DNA from 3 places in the Streptomyces sp. MGP-P1 genome. Region 2 is predicted to be linked to each of the others. Evidence: riboswitches for the same ligand, from Rfam matches in the RefSeq annotation. Region 2 holds a riboswitch; each other region holds the start of a gene.
What was found. A riboswitch is a leader RNA that binds a small molecule or an ion and turns the genes downstream of it on or off. The one in region 2 is predicted to bind cobalamin.

Region 1 (6,530 bases), on a different contig from region 2:
TCACCGGCGGCGTCCTCGCCCCCGGCTCCAACCCGCCGATGTGGGTCATCGTCTCCGCCGGTGTGGCCATCGCGCTCGGCACCTACCTCGGCGGCTGGCGCATCATCCGCACGATGGGCAAGGGACTGACCGACCTCCAGCCGCCGCAGGGCTTCGCCGCCCAGACCAGCGCGGCGACGGTCATCCTCGCCTCCTCGCACCTCGGCTTCTCGCTCTCCACCACCCAGTCCTGCTCCGGTGCCGTCATGGGCGCGGGCCTCGGCCGCAAGGGGGGCGTGGTCCGCTGGTCCACCGCCACCCGGATGTTCGTCGCCTGGGGGCTGACGCTCCCGGCGGCCGGCCTGATCGGTGCGGGCGCCGAGTTCCTGACCAAGCAGGGCCCCTGGGGCATCGCCGTCACGGCGGTCATCCTGGTGGGCGGTTCGTTCGCCATCTGGCTGGCCTCGCGCCGCCAGCCGGTCGACCACACCAACGTCAACGACACGGACGGGGACGGCGAGCGCCAGGGCGTCGTCACCACCGCCATGGCGGCGGTCCAGCCGCCGCCCATCGGCGGCCCGGCCTCCGACCTCGCAACCACCCTCCCGGCCCCGGCCCCGTCGCCCGACGACCCGGCCCGGCCGCCGGCCAAGGTGTAAGGACAGATCCGCATGAAAATCGACTGGGCAGCTCTCGCCTCCGTCTTCGGTGTCAGCCTCGTGGTCACCGTCGCGCTGGTCGGCCTCTTCACCCTGGGCATCGTCGCCCTCTCCAAGCAGTCCGCCACGGCCGGAGGCAGCGCCTCCGGAGGGTCGGTCGCGCTGGCGCGCACCGGCGCGTACGCCTGCTTCGCGGCGTGCGTGGCGGCGGTCGCGTACGGGATCTACCTGATCGTCGCCTGACCCCGCACCCCGCACCCCCTCGGGCCGGACACACTCGCGTGTGTCCGGCCCGATGTGTGTCTGCGCACAGTGGAGCCTGGCAGGTCAACAGTGAGTTGACGGTTGTTCGCGGGGCGTGGTGGACTGCCGGAGCCATTTACGGCGACAGCAGAGGAAGCCGGTGCGAATCCGGCGCGGTCCCGCCACTGTCACCGGGGAGCGCTCCCCCACACGGAACGTCACGGCCCGCTCACGCGGGCTGGAAGGCCGGGGGAACCGCGGATCCGGAAGCCAGGAGACTCTCGTCGCCGGTCACGTCGAACCAGGGCGCGGACCCTGAGTGAGGACCTACGCCATGCCCGGCCGCCGTGCGCCGCTTCCTGTGCCCCCCACGACAGGCCCTCGCGCCGGAACATCTCTCCCCGCGACCGGCTGAGCCATGCGTGCCGACCGCGTTTTCGCGTACGGCGCCACGGCCGGGCTGATCGCCGACGCCCTGCTCGGCGACCCCCGCCGGGGCCACCCCGTAGCCGGATTCGGCCGCGCCGCCGCGCGGGTGGAGTCCCTGCTGTGGCGTGACGATCGGGGCCGGGGCGCGCTGCACACTTTCGTCTGCGCCGGAGGCGCCGTGGGGGCCGCCGCGTTGACCGCGCGCGCCGTCCGGGGACGCCCCGCGCTCGCCGTCGCGCTGACCGCCGTCACCGCCTGGTCCGTCGTCGGCGGGACGTCACTGGGGCGGGAGGCCCGCGCCGTCGGCGGCGCCCTGGCCGCCGGGGACCTGGAGGTGGCACGGGAGCGCCTGCCGCATCTGTGCGGGCGCGATCCGCACTCCCTGGACGGGCCGGGGATCGCCCGCGCGGTCGTCGAGTCGGTCGCCGAGAACACCTCGGACGCCGTCGTCGGCGCACTGGTGTGGGGGGCGATCGGCGGGGTGCCGGGGCTCGTCGGCTTCCGGGCGGTGAACACGCTCGACGCGATGGTCGGCCACAAGTCGCCCCGCTACCGCCGTTACGGCTGGGCCTCGGCCCGCCTCGACGACCTCGCGGGGTGGCCCGGTGCCCGGCTGACGGCCGCGCTGGCCGTGGCGGGCGGCGGGCGGCCCCGGGAGGCCGTACGCGCCTGGAGGGCGGACGCCCGGCGTCACCCGAGCCCGAACGCGGGGCCGGTGGAGGCCGCGTTCGCGGGGGCGCTCGGCGTACGGCTGGGCGGGACCCTGGCGTACGCGGGGCGCGTCGAGCACCGGCCGGTGCTGAACGGGGAGTCCGGGCGGGACGTGCGGGGCGCGGACATCGAACGTGCGGTACGGCTGTCGCGCCGGGTGAGCACGCTGGCCCTCGGCGTGTGCGTGGCGGGGCGGCTGTTCGCGGGCCGCGTGGTCGCGGGACGGTCGGCGGCAGGACGGCGGCGGGGTCGGGGGCGAGGGCGGTCATGAACGGTCCGGCACGGAACGCGGTACGGGAACGGGAGCGGGTATGAGCGGCGGGCTGCTGGTCGCGGGGACCACATCGGACGCGGGCAAGAGCGTCGTCACGGCGGGCATCTGCCGGTGGCTGGTGCGCCGGGGCGTGAAGGTCGCGCCCTTCAAGGCCCAGAACATGTCCTTGAACTCCTTCGTGACTCGGCAGGGCGCGGAGATCGGCCGGGCCCAGGCGATGCAGGCGCAGGCCGCCCGGGTGGAGCCGACGGCCCTGATGAACCCGGTGCTGCTGAAACCCGGCAGTGACCGGTCCAGCCAGGTCGTGCTGATGGGCAAGCCGGTGGGGGAGATGAGCGCCCGGGGGTACCACGGGGGGCGGCAGGAAGCGTTGCTCGGGACGGTGACGGACTGTCTGGAGGAGCTGCGGTCCACCTACGACGCGGTCATCTGCGAAGGAGCCGGGTCCCCGGCCGAGATCAACCTGCGGCGCACGGACATCGTGAACATGGGGATCGCGCGGGCCGCGAGGTTCCCGGTCCTGGTGGTCGGGGACATCGACCGGGGCGGGGTCTTCGCCTCCTTCTTCGGGACGACGGCGCTGTTGAGCGCGGAGGACCAGGCGCTCGTCGCGGGCTATCTGGTGAACAAGTTCCGGGGCGACGTCTCGCTGCTGGAGCCGGGCCTCGACATGCTGTACGGGCTGACCGGGCGGCGGACGTACGGGGTGCTGCCCTACGCCCACGGGCTCGGCATCGACGAGGAGGACGGACTGCGGCTGTCCCTGCGGGGTGCGGTGCGGGAGTCGGTCGTGGCTCCCCCGCACGGCGAGGACGTGCTGCGGGTGGCGGTCTGCGCCGTGCCGCTGATGTCGAACTTCACGGACGTGGACGCGCTGGCCGCCGAACCGGGCGTCGTCGTGCGGTTCGTGGACCGGGCGGAGGAGCTGGCCGACGCGGACCTGGTGATCGTGCCCGGGACGCGCGGCACGGTGAAGGCGCTGGCCTGGCTGCGTGAGCGGGGCCTCGCGGACGCGCTGGTGCGCAGGGCCGCGGAGGGCCGGCCGGTGCTGGGGATCTGCGGCGGGTTCCAGGTGCTCGGCGAGCGGATCGAGGACGAGGTGGAGTCGCGGGCCGGCGTCGTGGACGGGCTCGGGCTGCTGCCGGTGCGCGTCCGCTTCGACCGGGACAAGACGCTGGCGCGGCCGGTCGGTTCGGCGCTGGGCGAGCCGGTGGAGGGGTACGAGATCCACCACGGGGTGGCCGATGTGCGGGGCGGGGAGCCGTTCCTCGACGGGTGCCGGGTGGGGGCGGTGTGGGGGACGCACTGGCACGGGTCGCTGGAGAGCGACGCGTTCCGGCGGCGGTTCCTGGTGGAGGTGGCCCGGGCCGCCGGGCGGCGGTTCGTGCCGGCGCCGGACACGAGTTTCGGGGTGTTGCGGGAGGAGCAGCTGGATCGGCTCGGGGATCTGGTGGAGGAGCACGCGGACACGGACGCGTTGTGGCGGTTGATCGAGGAGGGGGCGCCCGCGGGGTTGCCGTTCGTGCCGCCGGGGGCGCCGCCGTCGAGCGCGGGTGCTCCGGAGAGCCGGGGCGCTGCCCCGGACCCCGCTCCTCGATCGCCGGAGGGGCTGGAAATGGCTCGCCCGGAGGCGCTGGGAGAAGCCCGGGAGTTCCGGGAGCTTGATGTTGCCGGGTCCGCTGAGGCAGCGCCTCCGGAGCTTGATTTCGTTGTCGTCGACCAGGAGGCCAAGTGAGTACGCCGTATCCCTTCACCGCGATCGTCGGGCAGGACGACCTGCGGCTCGGGCTGTTGCTGAACGCGGTCAGTCCGGCTGTCGGCGGGGTGCTCGTGCGGGGCGAGAAGGGGACCGCCAAGTCCACCGCCGTGCGCGCGCTCGCCGCCCTCGTGCCGGAGGTGTCCGTCGTGCCGGGGTGCCGGTTCTCCTGTGATCCCGTCTCCCCCGATCCGGCGTGTCCCGACGGCCCGCACGAGGAGGCCGCCGGTGTGTCGCGGGCCGCGCGGACCGTGGAGCTGCCCGTCGGCGCGTCCGAGGACCGGCTCGTGGGGGCGCTGGACATCGAGCGGGCGCTGTCGGACGGCGTGAAGGCGTTCGAGCCGGGGCTGCTGGCCGACGCGCACCGCGGGATCCTGTACGTCGACGAGGTCAACCTGCTCCACGACCACCTGGTGGACCTGCTGCTGGACGCGGCGGCCATGGGCGCCTCGTACGTCGAGCGCGAGGGCGTCTCCGTACGGCACGCGGCACGGTTCCTGCTGGTCGGGACGATGAACCCGGAAGAGGGCGAGTTGCGGCCGCAGTTGCTGGACCGGTTCGGGCTGACCGTCGAGGTGGCTGCCTCCCGGGACACCGACGAACGGGTCGAGGTCGTGCGGCGCAGGCTCGCGTACGACGACGACCCCGAGGGGTTCGCCGCGCGCTGGGCCGCGGAGGAGAGCGCCCTGCGGGAGCGCATCGCCGCCGCGCGCGCCCTGCTGTCCCGGGTCGTGCTCGGTGACGGCGTGTTGCGGCAGATCGCCGCGACCTGCGCCGCGTTCGAGGTCGACGGGATGCGGGCCGACATCGTGATGGCCCGTACCGCGACCGCGCTGGCCGCCTGGGCGGGCCGCGAGGAGGTCACCGCCGACGATGTGCGGCAGGCCGCTCTCCTCGCGCTCCCCCACCGGCGTCGCCGCAACCCGTTCGACGCGCCGGGTCTGGACGAGGACAAGCTCGACCAGACCCTGGACGAGGCCGGTGCGCAGCAGAACGACGACGGCGATGACCGGCCCGACCCCGATCCGGACGGGGGTGGGGACGACAACGGCGGTGGGGGCGGTGGTGTGCCGCCGCAGGCCGATGGGGACGACCGCACTCCGCCAGGGACTTCGGAAGGCGACGACACGCCGTCCGGGGCTCCCGAGGGCAGTTCCGACGCGCCCGGCCGCTCCACCGGGGCCGAGCAGCGGCCCGTGGCGTCCGCCGAGCCGTTCCGGACGAAGATGCTCAGCGTGCCGGGGCTCGGCGAGGGCGCTTCGGGGCGGCGCTCCCGGGCCCGTACGGAGCACGGGCGTACGACCGGCGCCCGCCGCCCGCAGGGGTCGCTGACCAAGCTGCACCTGGCCGCGACCGTGCAGGCCGCCGCCCCGCACCAGCGGGCGCGCGGGCGTTCCGGGCGGGGGCTCGTGGTGCGCCGGGACGATCTGCGGCAGGCGACCCGGGAAGGGCGTGAGGGCAACCTCGTGCTGTTCGTCGTGGACGCGTCGGGCTCGATGGCGGCGCGGCAGCGGATGAGCGCGGTCAAGGGAGCCGTGCTGTCGCTGCTGCTGGACGCCTACCAGCGGCGGGACAAGGTCGGCCTGGTCACCTTCCGGGGCAAGGAGGCGGAGGTGGTGCTGCCGCCGACCTCGTCCGTGGACGCGGCCGCCTCCCGTCTGGAGTCGCTGCCGACCGGGGGCCGTACGCCGCTGGCCGCGGGGCTGCTCAAGGCTCATGACGTGCTGCGGGTGGAGCGGCTGCGCGATCCGTCGCGGCGGCCGTTGCTCGTCGTGGTGACGGACGGCCGGGCGACCGGCGGGCCGGAGCCGGTGGCGCTCGCGGGGCGGGCCGGGCGGCTGCACCGCTCGGAGGGGACGGCATCCGTCGTCGTGGACTGCGAGTCGGGGTACGTACGCCTCGGTCTCGCCGGGGAGTTGGCCCGGGAACTGGGAGGCACCGCCGTCACGCTCGACGAGCTGCGGGCCGACTCGATCGCCGGGCTCGTCAAGGACGTCACCGCAGCCGGGAGGGCCGCCTAATGCCGCAGGGACAGCCGACATCGGTGCCGGACGACGGGCTCACCACCCGTCAGCGGCGCAACCGTCCGCTCCTGTTCGTCCACACCGGCATCGGCAAGGGCAAGTCGACGGCGGCCTTCGGGCTGGCGTTGCGGGCCTGGAACCAGGGGTGGCCGATCGGGGTGTTCCAGTTCGTGAAGTCCGCGAAGTGGAAGGTCGGCGAGGAGAACGCGCTGAAGGTCCTCGGAGCGAGCGGCGAGGGCGGCACCGTCGACTGGCACAAGATGGGCGAGGGCTGGTCGTGGGTCCAGCGCGACGGTCAGCTGGACAACGAGGAGAAGGCCCGCGAGGGCTGGGAGCAGGTCAAGCGCGACCTGGCGGCCGAGACGTACAAGCTGTACGTGCTCGACGAGTTCGCCTATCCGCTGCACTGGGGCTGGATCGACACGGACGAGGTCGTCGAGGTGATGCGGAACCGG
Region 2 (6,530 bases):
CAAGCCCCTTGCGCAGCAGGGACGCCGCCTCCTCGGTGCTGGGGATGCGCGGGGAGTGGATGTCGTAGACGCCCGGGCCCGCCTCACGGGGGTAGCCGTGGGCGGCCAGTTCGCGGGCGACCTGCATATGGGAGCGGGCCGCCTCCAGGCTGATGACGTCGGCGTCGAGGTCGTCGATGGCCTGGACGATGTCGCCGAACTCCGCGTAGCACATGTGGGTGTGGATCTGGGTGTCCGGCCGCACCCCGGAGGTGGCGAGCCGGAAGGACTCCGTCGCCCACTCCAGGTACGCGGCGTGCTCGGCCGCCCGCAGCGGCAGCGTCTCGCGCAGCGCGGGCTCGTCGACCTGGATGACCGAAGTGCCGCTGGCCTCCAGGTCGTTGACCTCGTCGTGCAGGGCGAGGGCCACCTGGCGGGCGGTGTCGCCGAGCGGCTGGTCGTCACGGACGAAGGACCAGGCGAGCATGGTGACCGGGCCGGTGAGCATCCCCTTGACGGGGCGTGCGGTCAGCGACTGCGCGTACGTCGTCCAGCGCACCGTCATCGGCCCGGGGCGCGAGATGTCGCCCGCGAGGACCGGCGGCCGGACGTATCGGGTGCCGTAGGACTGCACCCAGCCGTGCTGGGTGGCGAGGTAGCCGGTGAGCTGCTCGGCGAAGTACTGGACCATGTCGTTGCGTTCGGGCTCGCCGTGCACCAGGACGTCCAGTCCGGCCTTCTCCTGGAAGGAGAGGACCTCGCGGATCTCGTCCTTGATGCGCTCCTCGTACCCGGCCTCGTCGATCCGCCCCGCCCGCAGGTCGGCGCGCGCGGTGCGCACTTCGGTGGTCTGCGGGAACGAGCCGATGGTGGTCGTCGGCAGCAGCGGCAGCCCGAGGTGGGCGCGTTGGGCGGCGGCGCGTTCCGGGTACGGCTGGGAGCGTCGGCCGTCCGCGTCGGTGACGGCCGCCGTACGGGCGCGGACGGCCGGGTCGCGGGTGAGCGCCGCGTCGGTGCGGGAGGCCAGGTCGGCGCGGTTGGCCGCGAGTTCGGCCGCGATGGTGTCCGTGCCGCCGGCCAGACCGCGGGCCAGGACGACGATCTCCTCGGTCTTCTGCTGGGCGAAGGCCAGCCAGCGGGCGATCTCCGGATCGATGCCCTGCTCGGCGTCGGCGTCCAGCGGGACGTGGAGGAGGGAACAGGAGGCGGAGACGTCGACCCGGTCGGCGAGGCCGAGGAGGGTGCCGAGGGTGGCGAGCGACTTCTCGTAGTCGTTGATCCAGATGTTGCGGCCGTTCACGACACCGGCGACCAGGCGCTTGTCGGGCAGTCCGCCGGCCGCCGCGAGGTCGTCGAGGTTCCCCGCGCCGGACTCGGTGAAGTCCAGGGCCAGCCCGTCGACGGGGGCCTTGGCCAGGACCGCCAGCGCCTCGCCGAGCCGCCCGAAGTAGGAGGCGACCAGCAGTCGGGGCCGGTCGGCGTGCCCGCCGAGCTCGCGGTAGGCGCGGGCGGCGGCGTTCAGCTCGGCCGGGGTGCGGTCCTGGACGAGTGCGGGTTCGTCGAGCTGCACCCAGGTGGCGCCCGCCGCGCGCAGGTCGGCGAGGACCTCGGCGTACACGGGAAGCAGCCGGTCCAGGAGGGTCAGCGGCTCGAAGTCCGCCGCCACCCCGGGGGCCGCCTTGGCGAGCAGGAGATAGGTGACGGGTCCGACCAGCACCGGCCGGGGCGTCAGATCGAGGGCCAACGCCTCCTGGAACTCGGCCACCTGCTTGGCGGAGTCGGCGGTGAACGCCGTGTCCGGCCCCAACTCAGGGACCAGGTAGTGGTAGTTGGTGTCGAACCACTTCGTCATCTCCAGCGGGGCGACGTCCTGCGTGCCCCGGGCCATGGCGAAGTAGCCGTCGAGAGCGTCGACGTCGACGGCCTCGCGGTGCCGCTCGGGGACGGCGCCGACCATGACGCTGGTGTCCAGGACATGGTCGTAGTACGAGAAGTCACCGGTCGGCACCTCGTGGACTCCGGCCTCGGCGAGCCGCTGCCAGGTTCCCCGGCGCAGCTCGGCGGCGGTCTCCCGGAGGGCGTCGGCGTCGACGCGGCCCTTCCAGTAACCCTCGATGGCCTTCTTCAGTTCACGGTTCCGGCCCTGACGGGGGTAGCCGTACACGGTGGCCTGCGCTGCCGCGGCTGCGGGCTTCGCTGTCACGTGACTCTCCTTCGCGAGCGTGTCTGCGGGACAGACCCCGGGACGGGACGCGGACGCGGAGGGATGACGCACCGGGCGGAGACCGGGACACGTGGAACCGTGTCCGTCCGCCGATGGTTACGCCGACCCGCCCACGAGGTCACCGAGATCTCCGCACGCGAACGGTCGCGTGCGGGCAACGGGCAGGTCTTCGGACTCGCGGGCACGTCTGCCGGGGCAGACACCTAGTGGCCGTCGCTTCCCAGACCCGGCCGGGCCCAGTGCGTATGACGGCGGTCGTTCCCACTCACCGCTGCGGGGCAGTCCCGGATTCCCACCGGGTTCCCTCTTACGACACCCTGCCTGGCGGACAGGGCGAACCAGTTGCGCGGATCAGCCTAGGCGGACTCCCGGCCCGCGCACACCGTTGTTCACACTTCGGATGGTGACGTGAGACACGGGTCGGCGAACTCCCCCGACTCCAGCCCGGACTCCGTCGCGGCGGGACACCACGCCGGGCCACGCCCGTTCTCCGCTCGTTCGGCCGTTCGTCAGCCGCGTGCTGACCGCTGGTCAGTTCGGACGCGTCCACTGGACGTGACAGTGACACAGATATAACCGAATGGCGTAGGGACTGCGGAACCACCGAGCGTCACAAGCCGTTCTTCTTCCCACTACACGGCCGCCGACCCGCGGCGAGGCCGACCGAGGAAACGGAAAACGCCAGATGAAGAAGACAGTCGGGTGGGCCCAGGACGGCGACGACTGGACGATCACCGTGAACGGCACGCTGTATCGCGCGATCGAACGACCGGCGGACGGCCGGGTGCACGACTACCTGGTGCGGGGCGACGACCTCACCGCCGAATGCCCGAGCCTGGGGCACGGGCTCGGCGTGATCAGGGCGCACGAGACCCGGCGCTGAACACCCCTGACACCGCTGTCGGTCCGACGACGAGGTGCGGAGGCCCTCCCCCGCCCGCGCCTCGACGTGGACCCGGCAGTCATCGGCCGTCAGTCGCCGCCCGCGCCGGACGGTCGGCTCAGCAGGTAGGTGTCCATGATCCAGCCGTGCCGTTCGCGGGCCTCCGCACGCAGCCCGCTGATCCGGCCGGCCACCTCGTCGAGCGGTCCGGAGACCAGGATCTCCTCCGGGGTCCCGATGTAGGCGCCCCAGTGGATCCACCATCCCCTGCCCGTCAGCTGCGTGAAGCTCTCGTGGCCGTCGAGCATCACGACGAGGTCGCAGTCCTCGGGGAATCCTTGGGCGAGACGTCGCCCGGGGGTGATGTGGACGGGGCGGCCGACCCGGTTCAGGGTGACGCGGTGCCGGGCGGCGAGGGCGGAGACACTACTGATGCCGGGGATCACCTCGTGGCTGAATTCCACCGTTCCGCGGTCTCGGATGTCGTCGAGGATCGCGAGGGTGCTGTCGTACAGGGACGGGTCGCCCCACACGAGGAAGGCTCCGCACTGCCCCGGTGCTAGCTCCTGGATGATCAGGCGTTCACAGATGTCGGCGCGGCGGTGGCGCCAGTCGTGCACCGCCGCGGTGTAGCGCCCGGCGTCCTGCTGGGTGCGGTCCCGCCACGGGTCCTCGGCCTCGACGACGCGGTAGGGGCCGGTCAGGTGTTCGTCGAGGACGTCCCGCCGCAGCCGGGTCAGCGCGTCCTTCTCCTTGCCCTTTCCCAGCACGAGGAAGACGTCGGCCCGGCGCATGGCCTTCACCGCGGCGAGCGTCAGATGGTCGGGGTCGCCGGCGCCCATGCCGATGACGAGGATGTGACGGGGTGCGTCGCTCATGTCGGCCGATCATGCCAGGGGTCGGCGGGATGAAGCGGTCCCGCGCATGCGTTGTAGACGTTCGTGCCCGGCTCACAACGGTGGCCGGGACCCTAGGGCGGAGGCATGGCTGTGCACGGTGAGTACAAGGTTCCCGGCGGCAAGCTGGTCGTGGTGGACCTGGAGGTGGCGGGCGGGGCGCTGCGGAACGTCCGCGTCGCCGGGGACTTCTTCCTCGAACCCGACGAGGCGATCCTCGCGATCGACGCGGCCCTGGAGGGCGCCCCGGCCAACACCGACACGGCCGGGCTCGCGGCGCGGATCGAGGCGGCGCTGCCCGACTCCACGGTGATGCTCGGGCTGAGCGCGGAGGGCGTCGCCGTCGCCGTGCGCCGGGCGCTCGCGCAGGCCACGGAGTGGAGCGACTACGACTGGCAGCTGATCCACGAGGCCCCGCAGTCGCCCGCGCTGCACATGGCGCTGGACGAGGTCATCACCGCCGAGGTCGCGGCGGGGCTGCGGCCGCCGACGCTGCGGGTCTGGGAGTGGGACTCCCCCGCCGTGATCATCGGCAGCTTCCAGTCGCTGCGCAACGAGGTGGACCCGGCGGGCGTCGAGCGGCACGGCGTGAACGTCGTACGCCGGATCTCCGGCGGCGGCGCGATGTTCGCCGAGCCCAGCTCCACCATCACCTACTCGCTGGCCGTCCCCCAGTCCCTGGTCTCCGGGCTGTCGTTCGCCGACAGCTACGCCTATCTGGACGACTGGGTCCTGGAAGCCCTCGCGGACATGGGCATCAAGGCCTGGTACCAGCCGCTCAACGACATCGCCACGGAGGTCGGCAAGATCGCCGGGGCCGCGCAGAAGCGGATGGTCGGGCCGGACGGCGGGCCGGGAGCCGTGCTGCACCACGTGACCATGGCGTACGACATCGACGCCGACAAGATGCTGGAGGTGCTGCGGATCGGCAAGGAGAAGATGTCCGACAAGGGCACCCGGTCCGCGAAGAAGCGCGTCGACCCGCTGCGGCGGCAGACCGGGCTCCCCCGCCAGACCGTCATCGAGCGCATGATCGAGTCGTTCCGCAAGCGCCACGGGCTCACCGCGGGCAGCGTGACGGACGCCGAGCTGGCGCGCGCCGAGGAGCTCGTACGCACCAAGTTCGGTACGCCGGAGTGGACCGCCCGGGTGCCGTAGGAGGGTGCCGCGGGGTGCCGTGGAAGGGTCCGGCCCGGGTGCGGCCCGAGCGGTCAGTCGACGGTCACCACGACGGAGTGCCAGCCGCTCGCACCGTCGGGGACGGTCTTGGTGCGCTCCTCGGTCTGCAGCTCGCCGGTGCCGTCGGTGGCGCGGACGGTCAGGGTGTGGCCGCCGGGGGTCGCCTTCCAGGGGTAGGACCACTGGCGCCAGGTGTCGACGGTGCCCTGTTCGGCGAGTTGCGCCGGCCGCCAGGGACCGTCGTCGACCCGGATCTCGACCTTCTCGATGCCGCGGTGCTGGGCCCAGGCCACTCCGGCCACCATCACGGTGCCGGCCCCCGGGCGCCCGAAGGGCTTGGGGGTGTCGATCCGGGACTGGGTCTTGATCGGGGCCTCGCGTGCCCAGTCGCGCTTCACCCAGTAGGCGTCGTAGTCGTCGAACGTGGTGAGCTCGATGTCCTCGATCCACTTGCAGGCGGAGACGTACCCGTACAGGCCGGGGACGAGCATCCGGACCGGGAACCCGTTGACGAAGGGCAGCGGTTCGCCGTTCATGCCGACGGCGAGGATCGCGTCCCGGCCGTCCATGACGTCCTCGACGGGGGTGCCGAGCGTCATGCCGTCCACCGATCGGGCGATGATCTGGTCGGCCTCGCCGCCTCGGGACGGCGGCTTGACACCGGCCTCCTTCAGCAGGTCGGCCAGGCGCACGCCGATCCACCTGGCGTGACCGATGTAGGGTCCGCCGACCTCGTTGGAGACGCAGCACAGCGTGATCTCGCGTTCGATCAAGGGGCGTTCCAGCAGGTCCTGGTAGGTGAACTCCAGGTCCCGCCGTACGCCCTTGCCGTGGATGCGCAGCCGCCAGGATTCCGCGTCGACCTTGGGAATCACCAGCGCGGTGTCCACGCGGTAGAAGGAGTCGTTCGGGGTGGTGAAGGGGCTGATGCCGCGGACCCTCAGCTGTGCGCCCGCGGGGATCGGCTTCGCGGGCGAGGCCGGCTTCGGCAGTGTCACGGACTCGCGGGACGCTACGGCGTTCTGGCTGCTGCGGCTGTTCAGCGCGCGGCCGACGGCGCCGGCGGCCGTGGACGCGGCTGCCGCGGCGGTGGCGGCGATCACGAAGCCCCGCCGGTCCCAGCCGGTCTCCTGCTCCGGCTCGTCGGCCTGTTCGATCTCCTGCTCCCGCTCCCCACCGGTGGTCCGGTGCGGGCGGGTGAGCCGGCCGATGAGGACGTACAGCAGTACGGCCCCGACGACCGCCCCCAGCAGGGACGGCAGGCCGTCCACGAGCCCCGTGGAGTCCGGCCTGCTGACGGCGGCCGCCGTGCCGACCACACCGAAGAGCAGGACGGCGGCGGATCCGGCCCGCCGGTGCCGCAGCGCCA
Region 3 (6,530 bases), on a different contig from region 2:
GTTGCTCACGTCATGGGGAACCATGCGGGCATCGTATCGATTCCCTGTGCGGAAACCCGAGTGTCGTATCAGATGGTGGATGGTGAGCGACCGCTATGTGGTCAATGCGGGGCGGGTGAGCCCCTCCGGCAGGTAGACGACCGTGGGTGCGCCGGTCTTCGGGTGGGTGCTGACCTCGGCGGCGACGCCGTACACGTCGCCCAGCAGTTCGGCCGTGAGGACCTCTTCCGGGGTGCCGGAGGCGACGACGACGCCGTCCTTGAGGACGTAGAGGCGGTCGCAGTAGTACGCGGCGAGGTTGAGGTCGTGCAGGGCGAGAAGGTTGGTGGTGCCGAGGTCGCGGACCAGGGAGAGGATCTCCAGCTGGTAGCGGATGTCCAGGTGGTTGGTCGGCTCGTCCAGGACGACGAGCGACGGCTGCTGGACCAAGGCGCGGGCGACCAGGGCGCGCTGGCGTTCGCCGCCGGAGAGGGAGGCGAAGGTACGGGGTTCGAGGGCGGCGATGCCGACCCGGGCGAGGGCCTCGGCGACCAGGGCGGTGTCGGCGGCGGTGTCCGCCTCCCAGAACCGTTTGTGCGGGGCGCGGCCCATCGCGACGACCTGGCCGACGGTGAGCTCGAAGCCGGCGTGGCCGTCCTGCGGGACGGTGGCGATGCGCTGGGCGCGGGCCTTCGCGGGGAGGGTGGCGAGGTCGTCCCCGTCGAGGAGGACGCGGCCGTGGGTGGGGCGCAGGGTGCCGTAGACGCAGCGCAGGAGGGTGGTCTTGCCGCTGCCGTTGGGGCCGACGAGGCCGACGGTCTCGCCGTCGGCGGCGGTGAGGTCGACGGCGTCGACGAGGTGGCGGCCCTCGCCGACCCCGTAGGAGAGGCCTTCGGTGCGCAGGGTGGTCACGGGCGGGCCCTTCGGGTGTACGGAGCGGTCGGGCGGGCCCTTCGGGTGTACGGAGTGGTCGGGCGGGCCCTTCGGGTGTACGGAGTGGTCGGGCGGGCTCCCTCGGCGCGTGGCGTCCTCATGCGGGTGCTCCTTCGGGGCGGCGGCGGAGCATCCAGAGGAAGAACGGGCCGCCGGTCAGCGCGGTGAGGACGCCGACCGGGATGTCCTGCGGGGCGGCGATCGTGCGGGCGGCCAGGTCGGCGAGGACCAGGAACACCGCCCCGCCGAGGGCGACGACCGGGAGCAGGGCGCGGTGCGCGGCGCCGACGGCCATCCGGGCCATGTGCGGGACCATCAGCCCGACGAAGCCGATCGCCCCGCTGTACGCGACGAGCACCCCGGTCATCAGGGAGACGAGGACGAAGACGGCGGCCCGGAAGCGGGCGGTGTCGAGGCCGAGGACGGTCGCGCCCTCCTCCCCCACCAGGAGCAGGTCGAGCGGGCGGGCGAGGGTGAGGAGGAGGGCGGTGCCGGCGACCAGGGTGACGGTGGGGAGCGCGAGCATGTCCCAGCGGGCCGCGCCGAGGCCGCCGAGGGTCCAGTAGAGGACTTCCTGGAGGTGGTCGGCGCGGGCGGAGGTGACCAGGATCAGGCTGGTCAGGGCGGAGAGGACGTAGGAGACGGCGACTCCGGCGAGGACGAGCCGGTTGGTGGTGAGGCCGCCTCCGCCGCGCGCCAGGGTGTAGACGAGGAGCAGCGAGAGGAGCGCGCCGGCGAAGGCGGCGGCGGGGATGGTGACGGTGGTGGCGAGGGTCGCGCCGATGCCGAGGACGATGACGAGGACGGCGCCGGTGGAGGCTCCGGAGGAGACGCCGAGGAGGAACGGGTCGGCGAGCTGGTTGCGTACGAGGGCCTGGAGGACGGTGCCGATGACGGCGAGTCCGGCGCCGACGACGATGCCGAGCAGCACCCGGGGCAGCCGGACGTCCAGGACGATCGTGCGGAAGGGGCTCGCGTCCGCCCGCCCGGTCAGGATGTCGATGACCTGGCCGGGCGGGATGCGGACGGAGCCGAGGGCGAGTGCGGCGAGCACGGCGGCGGCGAGGAGCGCGGCGAGGGCGCCGAGCACCAGGGTGTAGCGGAGCAGCCGCCGCGGTGCGGGGGTGCGGCAGCTCACGGGGTGGTGGCCCCCGGGTGGAGCTGGGCGGCGAGTTTGCCGACGGCGGCGGGGACGCGGACGCCGAGGACGGCGTCGGAGAGCGGCATGACCGCGAAGCGCTTGTTCTTGATGGCGGGGACGTCGGCGAGGGCCGGGTCGGTGAGGAGGCGCTTCTTCTTCTGTTCGACGGTGGTGGCGCCGTAGTCGTAGATGACGATGGCTTCGGGCCGCCGGGCGACGACGTTCTCCCAGGAGGCGTCGCCGAAGGGCTTGTCGAGGTCGGCGAAGACGTTGGTGCCGCCGGCCCGCTCGATCAGTTCGTTGCCGATGCCCTCGCCGCCCGCGGTGAAGGCGGTCTTGTCGCCGCTGTCGTAGACGAAGACGGGGACGGGCTTCAGGCCGGCGAGTTTCTTCGCGGTGGCGGTGTTGTCTGCCTTGGCCTGCTTGATCCAGGCCTCGGCGCGGTCGGGGACGCCGAAGGTGCGGCCGACCTGGCGGATCTCCTCGTAGAGGGTGTCCATGGGCTGGTCGCCCTTGGTGCAGCTCTCGGTGTTGAGCCGGCTCTCGATGCCGGACTTCTTCAGCGCCGCTCGGCTGCGGCCGTCGCCGGCGGTGAAGGCGCTGCCGTAGCCGCCGTAGACGAAGTCGGGGTTGGTTGCGAGGAGCTGCTCGTAGGAGGGGTACTCCTTGGCGATGACGGGGACGGACGCGTAGTCCTGTCCGTACTTCGGCAGGACCTGGTCGTCGAGGTAGGCGGTGCCGACGAGGGATTTCGCCAGGCCCAGTTCCAGCATGATCTCGGTGACGTGCTGGTTCATGGTGACGACGCGCTTCGGCGGGGCCTCGAACGTGGTGGTGACACCGCAGTTCTTCACGGTGTAGGGGAATCCGTCGCTCTTCGCCTCGGCCCTGTTCCCGGCGGCGGCTTCGCCGTCCGGGGTGGAGCAGGCGGTGAGGGCGAGCGGGAGCAGCACGGCGGCGGCTATGAGCGCGGGGGTGCGCCGGGACATGGCGAGGCCTCTCCGGGGGATTTCCGCGTCCCCTGGTCGATGCGAGAAGGCGGCGGGCCAGTTCCTGACTTCCGGGCCGCCCTCCGGTGCGACGTCGTCCGCTGGGGAGTCGTCCGCGTGGGAGGGGGCCCGGTCACAGTGGCGGGACCGTGCCGGATTCGCACCGGCTTCCTGGTTCCTGCTGCCTTGTTGGGTGTGGGGGCAGTGTGCCAGACCCGTGCGGGTGCGGGGGGCCTGCGGGTGCACCCTGGTGGGTTCCCGGTGGGTCCCTGGTGGGTCCCTGGTAGGTCCCTGGTGGGTCAGTACGCCTCGACGATCCGCACGTCTTCCTCGGTGATCTCGCCGTCCACGATGCGGTACGAGCGGAACTGGAAGGGTCCGGCGTCATCGGTGTCGGCGGTGGAGACCAGGACGTAGTGGGCGCCGGGTTCGTTGGCGTAGGTGACGTCGGTGCGGGAGGGGTAGGCCTCGGTCGCCGTGTGCGAGTGGTAGACGATCACGGGGTCCTCGTCGCGGTCGTCCATCTCGCGGTAGAGCTTGAGGAGGTCGGCCGAGTCGAACTCGTAGAACGTGGGCGAGCGGGCGGCGTTGAGCATCGGGATGAAGCGCTCGGGGCGGTCCGACCCGGCCGGGCCCGCGACCACTCCGCACGCCTCGTCGGGGTGGTCGGCGCGGGAGTGGGCGACGATCTGGTCGTGGAGCGCCTGGGTGATGGTCAGCATGGCGCCAGGATATGCAGGCGGCCCCTTCCGTACCGGTGGGTGGTACGGAAGGGGCCGCATGCTGGACACGCCGGCCGTTGGGGCGGCCGGGGCGGTCCGGGAGGAGGGCGGTGTGGGGCCCGCCCTCGGGTCAGCGGTGGGTCTCGGTGGTGGTCTTCTTCTCGGGGGTGCGCGCCTGGAGCGCCCGGTAGGAGACGAAGAGGATGAGCGCCCACAGCGGTGCGCAGTAGAGCGAGATCCTGGCGTCCTCGTCGATCGCCATCATCACGATGACCATGCCGATGAACAGGAGCGCGAACCAGCTCGTGTACGGGGCTCCGGGGGCCTTGAACGAGGACTGCGGGAGCAGGCCCGCGTCGGCCATGCGGCGGTAGCGGATCTGGCTGCACAGGATCATGATCCAGGCCCACATGCCGGAGATCGTGGCGAAGGAGACGACGTAGTTGAACGCCTCGCCGGGCCACTGGTAGTTGATCCCCACGCCGACGAGCATCAGGGCGGCGGAGAACGTGGTGCCCACCAGCGGCAGGCCGTTCTTCGTCAGCTTGGTGAAGGCGCGGGGGCCCTGGCCGTTGAGGGCGAGGTCGCGGAGCATGCGGCCGGTGGAGTACATGCCGGAGTTGCAGGAGGAGAGCGCGGCGGTGAGGACGACGAAGTTGACGATGGCGGCGCCGACGCTGAATCCCATCTCCTCGAAGGCCTTCACGAACGGGGAGACGCCGGGCTTGAAGGTGGACCACGGCACGACCGAGAGGATCATGATCAGCGCGCCGACGTAGAAGACGGCGATGCGCCACGGCACGGTGTTGATGGCCTTGGGCAGCACGGTCTTGGGGTCCTTGGACTCCCCGGCGGTGACGCCGACGAGTTCCACGGCGAGGAAGGCGAACATGACGATCTGGAGCGTCATGAGCGTGCCGGTGATGCCGTTGGGGAAGAATCCGCCGTCGTTCCAGAGGTTGGCGACGGTGGCGGTGTCGCCGGCGTCGGAGAATCCGACGGTGAGGACGCCCGCGCAGATCAGGATCATGCCGATGATGGCGGTGACCTTGACCATGGAGAACCAGAACTCCAGCTCACCGAAGAGCTTCACGGAGATCAGGTTGGCGCCGTACAGAATGACGGTGAACACGAGGGCGGACAGCCACTGCGGAATGTTCCACCAGTACGTCATATAGGTGGCGGCGGCGGTGACTTCGGTGATTCCGGTGACGACCCAGAAGAGCCAGTAGGTCCAGCCGGTGACGAATCCGAAGAACGGGCCGAGGAATTCCCGGGCGTACTCCGAGAAGGAGCCGGAGACCGGGCGGTACATGAGGAGTTCGCCCAGGGCCCGCATGATGAAGAAGATGACCAGGCCCGCGATGACGTAGGCCAGGATGAGGCTGGGTCCGGCCCGGTCGATGGCTTTGCCCGCGCCGAGGAAGAGCCCGGTGCCGATGGCTCCGCCGATGGCGATCATCTGAATCTGGCGAGCGCCCAGACCGCGCTGGTATCCCTCGCCACTGGTCCCGGATTCCCCGGCGTCGCCGGGCCGGCCCTTGTCGGCCTGTCCCTCGTCGACCTGCGCCGATGTCATGGTGGTGCGCCTTTCTCCACGCCGATCCGCGCCTCACAGAGCTGCGGATCAGGTCCTGATCCCCCCGGATATGGATGGAGTGCCGCCGGCGTTCGGCCGGTTTCCGGCGCCCCCGGGAACAGGGGTGGCGTTCCCGGGCGGTCGTGAAGATTTATCACGGCCGTCACGGGACACGGTGGGACATTCTGTGGCGCACGACACAGGAAAAAGCGGGCAAGGGGTTCCGTCCGGCACGAAAAGGCCGGATCACTTGGTGCGATCGTTATGCGGATCTGAGCATCCGTTGAGCGAACAGAGGGCGCCCGCCCCGGCATGGCGGGGGGCGCCCTCTCCGTTCAGGGCATTACGGCATCACGGCACTACGGCTCTACGGCATGAGCGTTTCGACGAGCGTTTCCTGGAGTGCGCCGAGCCAGAGGTAGGCCATCACCATCGGCTTGCGCGGATCGGCGTCGGGGAGACGGTAGAGCGAGCCCTCGTCGCCCTCGTCCTCGTCGGAGACCTCCAGCCGGGTGCCGATGGTCAGGCGCAGGTCGTTGAGGGAGCGCAGCCAGCTGCGGCACTCGTCGCCGGTGAGGGTGAGGACGGCGCCGCCGTCCCCGGCGGGCGAGAGCGCGTCCAGGGTGCGGACGACGGTGACGGCGTCCTCGCGCTTGCCGGAGCGCAGGTCGTTCTCGGTGAAGCGGCGGAACTCGGAGGACAGCTCGCGGAGCTCCTCCTCCGGCTTTCCGCCCTCGGCGGGCCGGTCGGGGCCGCCGTAGGCGTCGGGGAAGAGCCGGGCGAGCGCCGGGTCGGACGGTGGCTTGCTGGGGCCCTCGGCGAAGAGGGCGGCGAGCGGGTCCTCGCCGGCGGCGGGCGTCTCGCCGGGGCCGATCAGTTCGAGCAGCTGGACGGCGAGGGAGCGCAGGATGGAGATCTCGACCTCGTCGAGCGCGACGGCCGCGCCGCCGCCTGGGGTGGCCTCGAAATGGCCGGCCATGGATTCTCCGATGGTGGGTCGAACGGGGCGGGGGAGGGCGGGACGAGGGGGCGGGGCCCTGTAGGGGGCCCGGGCCCCTAGTTGCGGTCCTGGGTGAGGGTGGCCCACAGTCCGTATCCGTGCATGGCCTGGACGTCGCGTTCCATCTCCTCGCGGCTCCCGCTGGAGACGACGGCGCGGCCCTTCTGGTGCACGTCCATCATGAGCC

Region 1: another riboswitch for cobalamin. It lies ahead of AC3CH1_RS29190 (cobalamin biosynthesis protein); the one in region 2 lies ahead of metE (5-methyltetrahydropteroyltriglutamate--homocysteine S-methyltransferase).
Region 3: another riboswitch for cobalamin. It lies ahead of AC3CH1_RS23270 (ABC transporter substrate-binding protein); the one in region 2 lies ahead of metE (5-methyltetrahydropteroyltriglutamate--homocysteine S-methyltransferase).

What each region holds. Positions count from the first base shown of each region.
Region 1 covers NZ_JBYMEM010000007.1:1,715,380-1,721,909, reverse strand. The annotation lists gene AC3CH1_RS29200 (inorganic phosphate transporter) at 1-638, shown strand, start outside; gene AC3CH1_RS29195 (hypothetical protein) at 651-881, shown strand; cobalamin riboswitch at 1,033-1,161, shown strand; gene AC3CH1_RS29190 (cobalamin biosynthesis protein) at 1,300-2,292, shown strand; gene AC3CH1_RS29185 (cobyric acid synthase) at 2,333-4,030, shown strand; gene AC3CH1_RS29180 (putative cobaltochelatase) at 4,027-6,072, shown strand; gene cobO (cob(I)yrinic acid a,c-diamide adenosyltransferase) at 6,072-6,530, shown strand, end outside.
Region 2 covers NZ_JBYMEM010000001.1:1,117,965-1,124,494, forward strand. The annotation lists gene metE (5-methyltetrahydropteroyltriglutamate--homocysteine S-methyltransferase) at 1-2,182, opposite strand, end outside; cobalamin riboswitch at 2,347-2,561, opposite strand; gene AC3CH1_RS05050 (hypothetical protein) at 2,889-3,086, shown strand; gene cobF (precorrin-6A synthase (deacetylating)) at 3,176-3,964, opposite strand; gene lplAB (lipoate-protein ligase LplAB) at 4,076-5,140, shown strand; gene AC3CH1_RS05065 (molybdopterin-dependent oxidoreductase) at 5,194-6,530, opposite strand, start outside.
Region 3 covers NZ_JBYMEM010000007.1:354,875-361,404, reverse strand. The annotation lists gene AC3CH1_RS23285 (putative leader peptide) at 1-24, opposite strand, end outside; gene AC3CH1_RS23280 (ABC transporter ATP-binding protein) at 94-891, opposite strand; gene AC3CH1_RS23275 (FecCD family ABC transporter permease) at 1,010-2,050, opposite strand; gene AC3CH1_RS23270 (ABC transporter substrate-binding protein) at 2,047-3,042, opposite strand; cobalamin riboswitch at 3,081-3,271, opposite strand; gene AC3CH1_RS23265 (M67 family metallopeptidase) at 3,342-3,764, opposite strand; gene AC3CH1_RS23260 (amino acid permease) at 3,895-5,343, opposite strand; gene AC3CH1_RS23255 (DUF2017 domain-containing protein) at 5,711-6,322, opposite strand; gene clpS (ATP-dependent Clp protease adapter ClpS) at 6,400-6,530, opposite strand, start outside.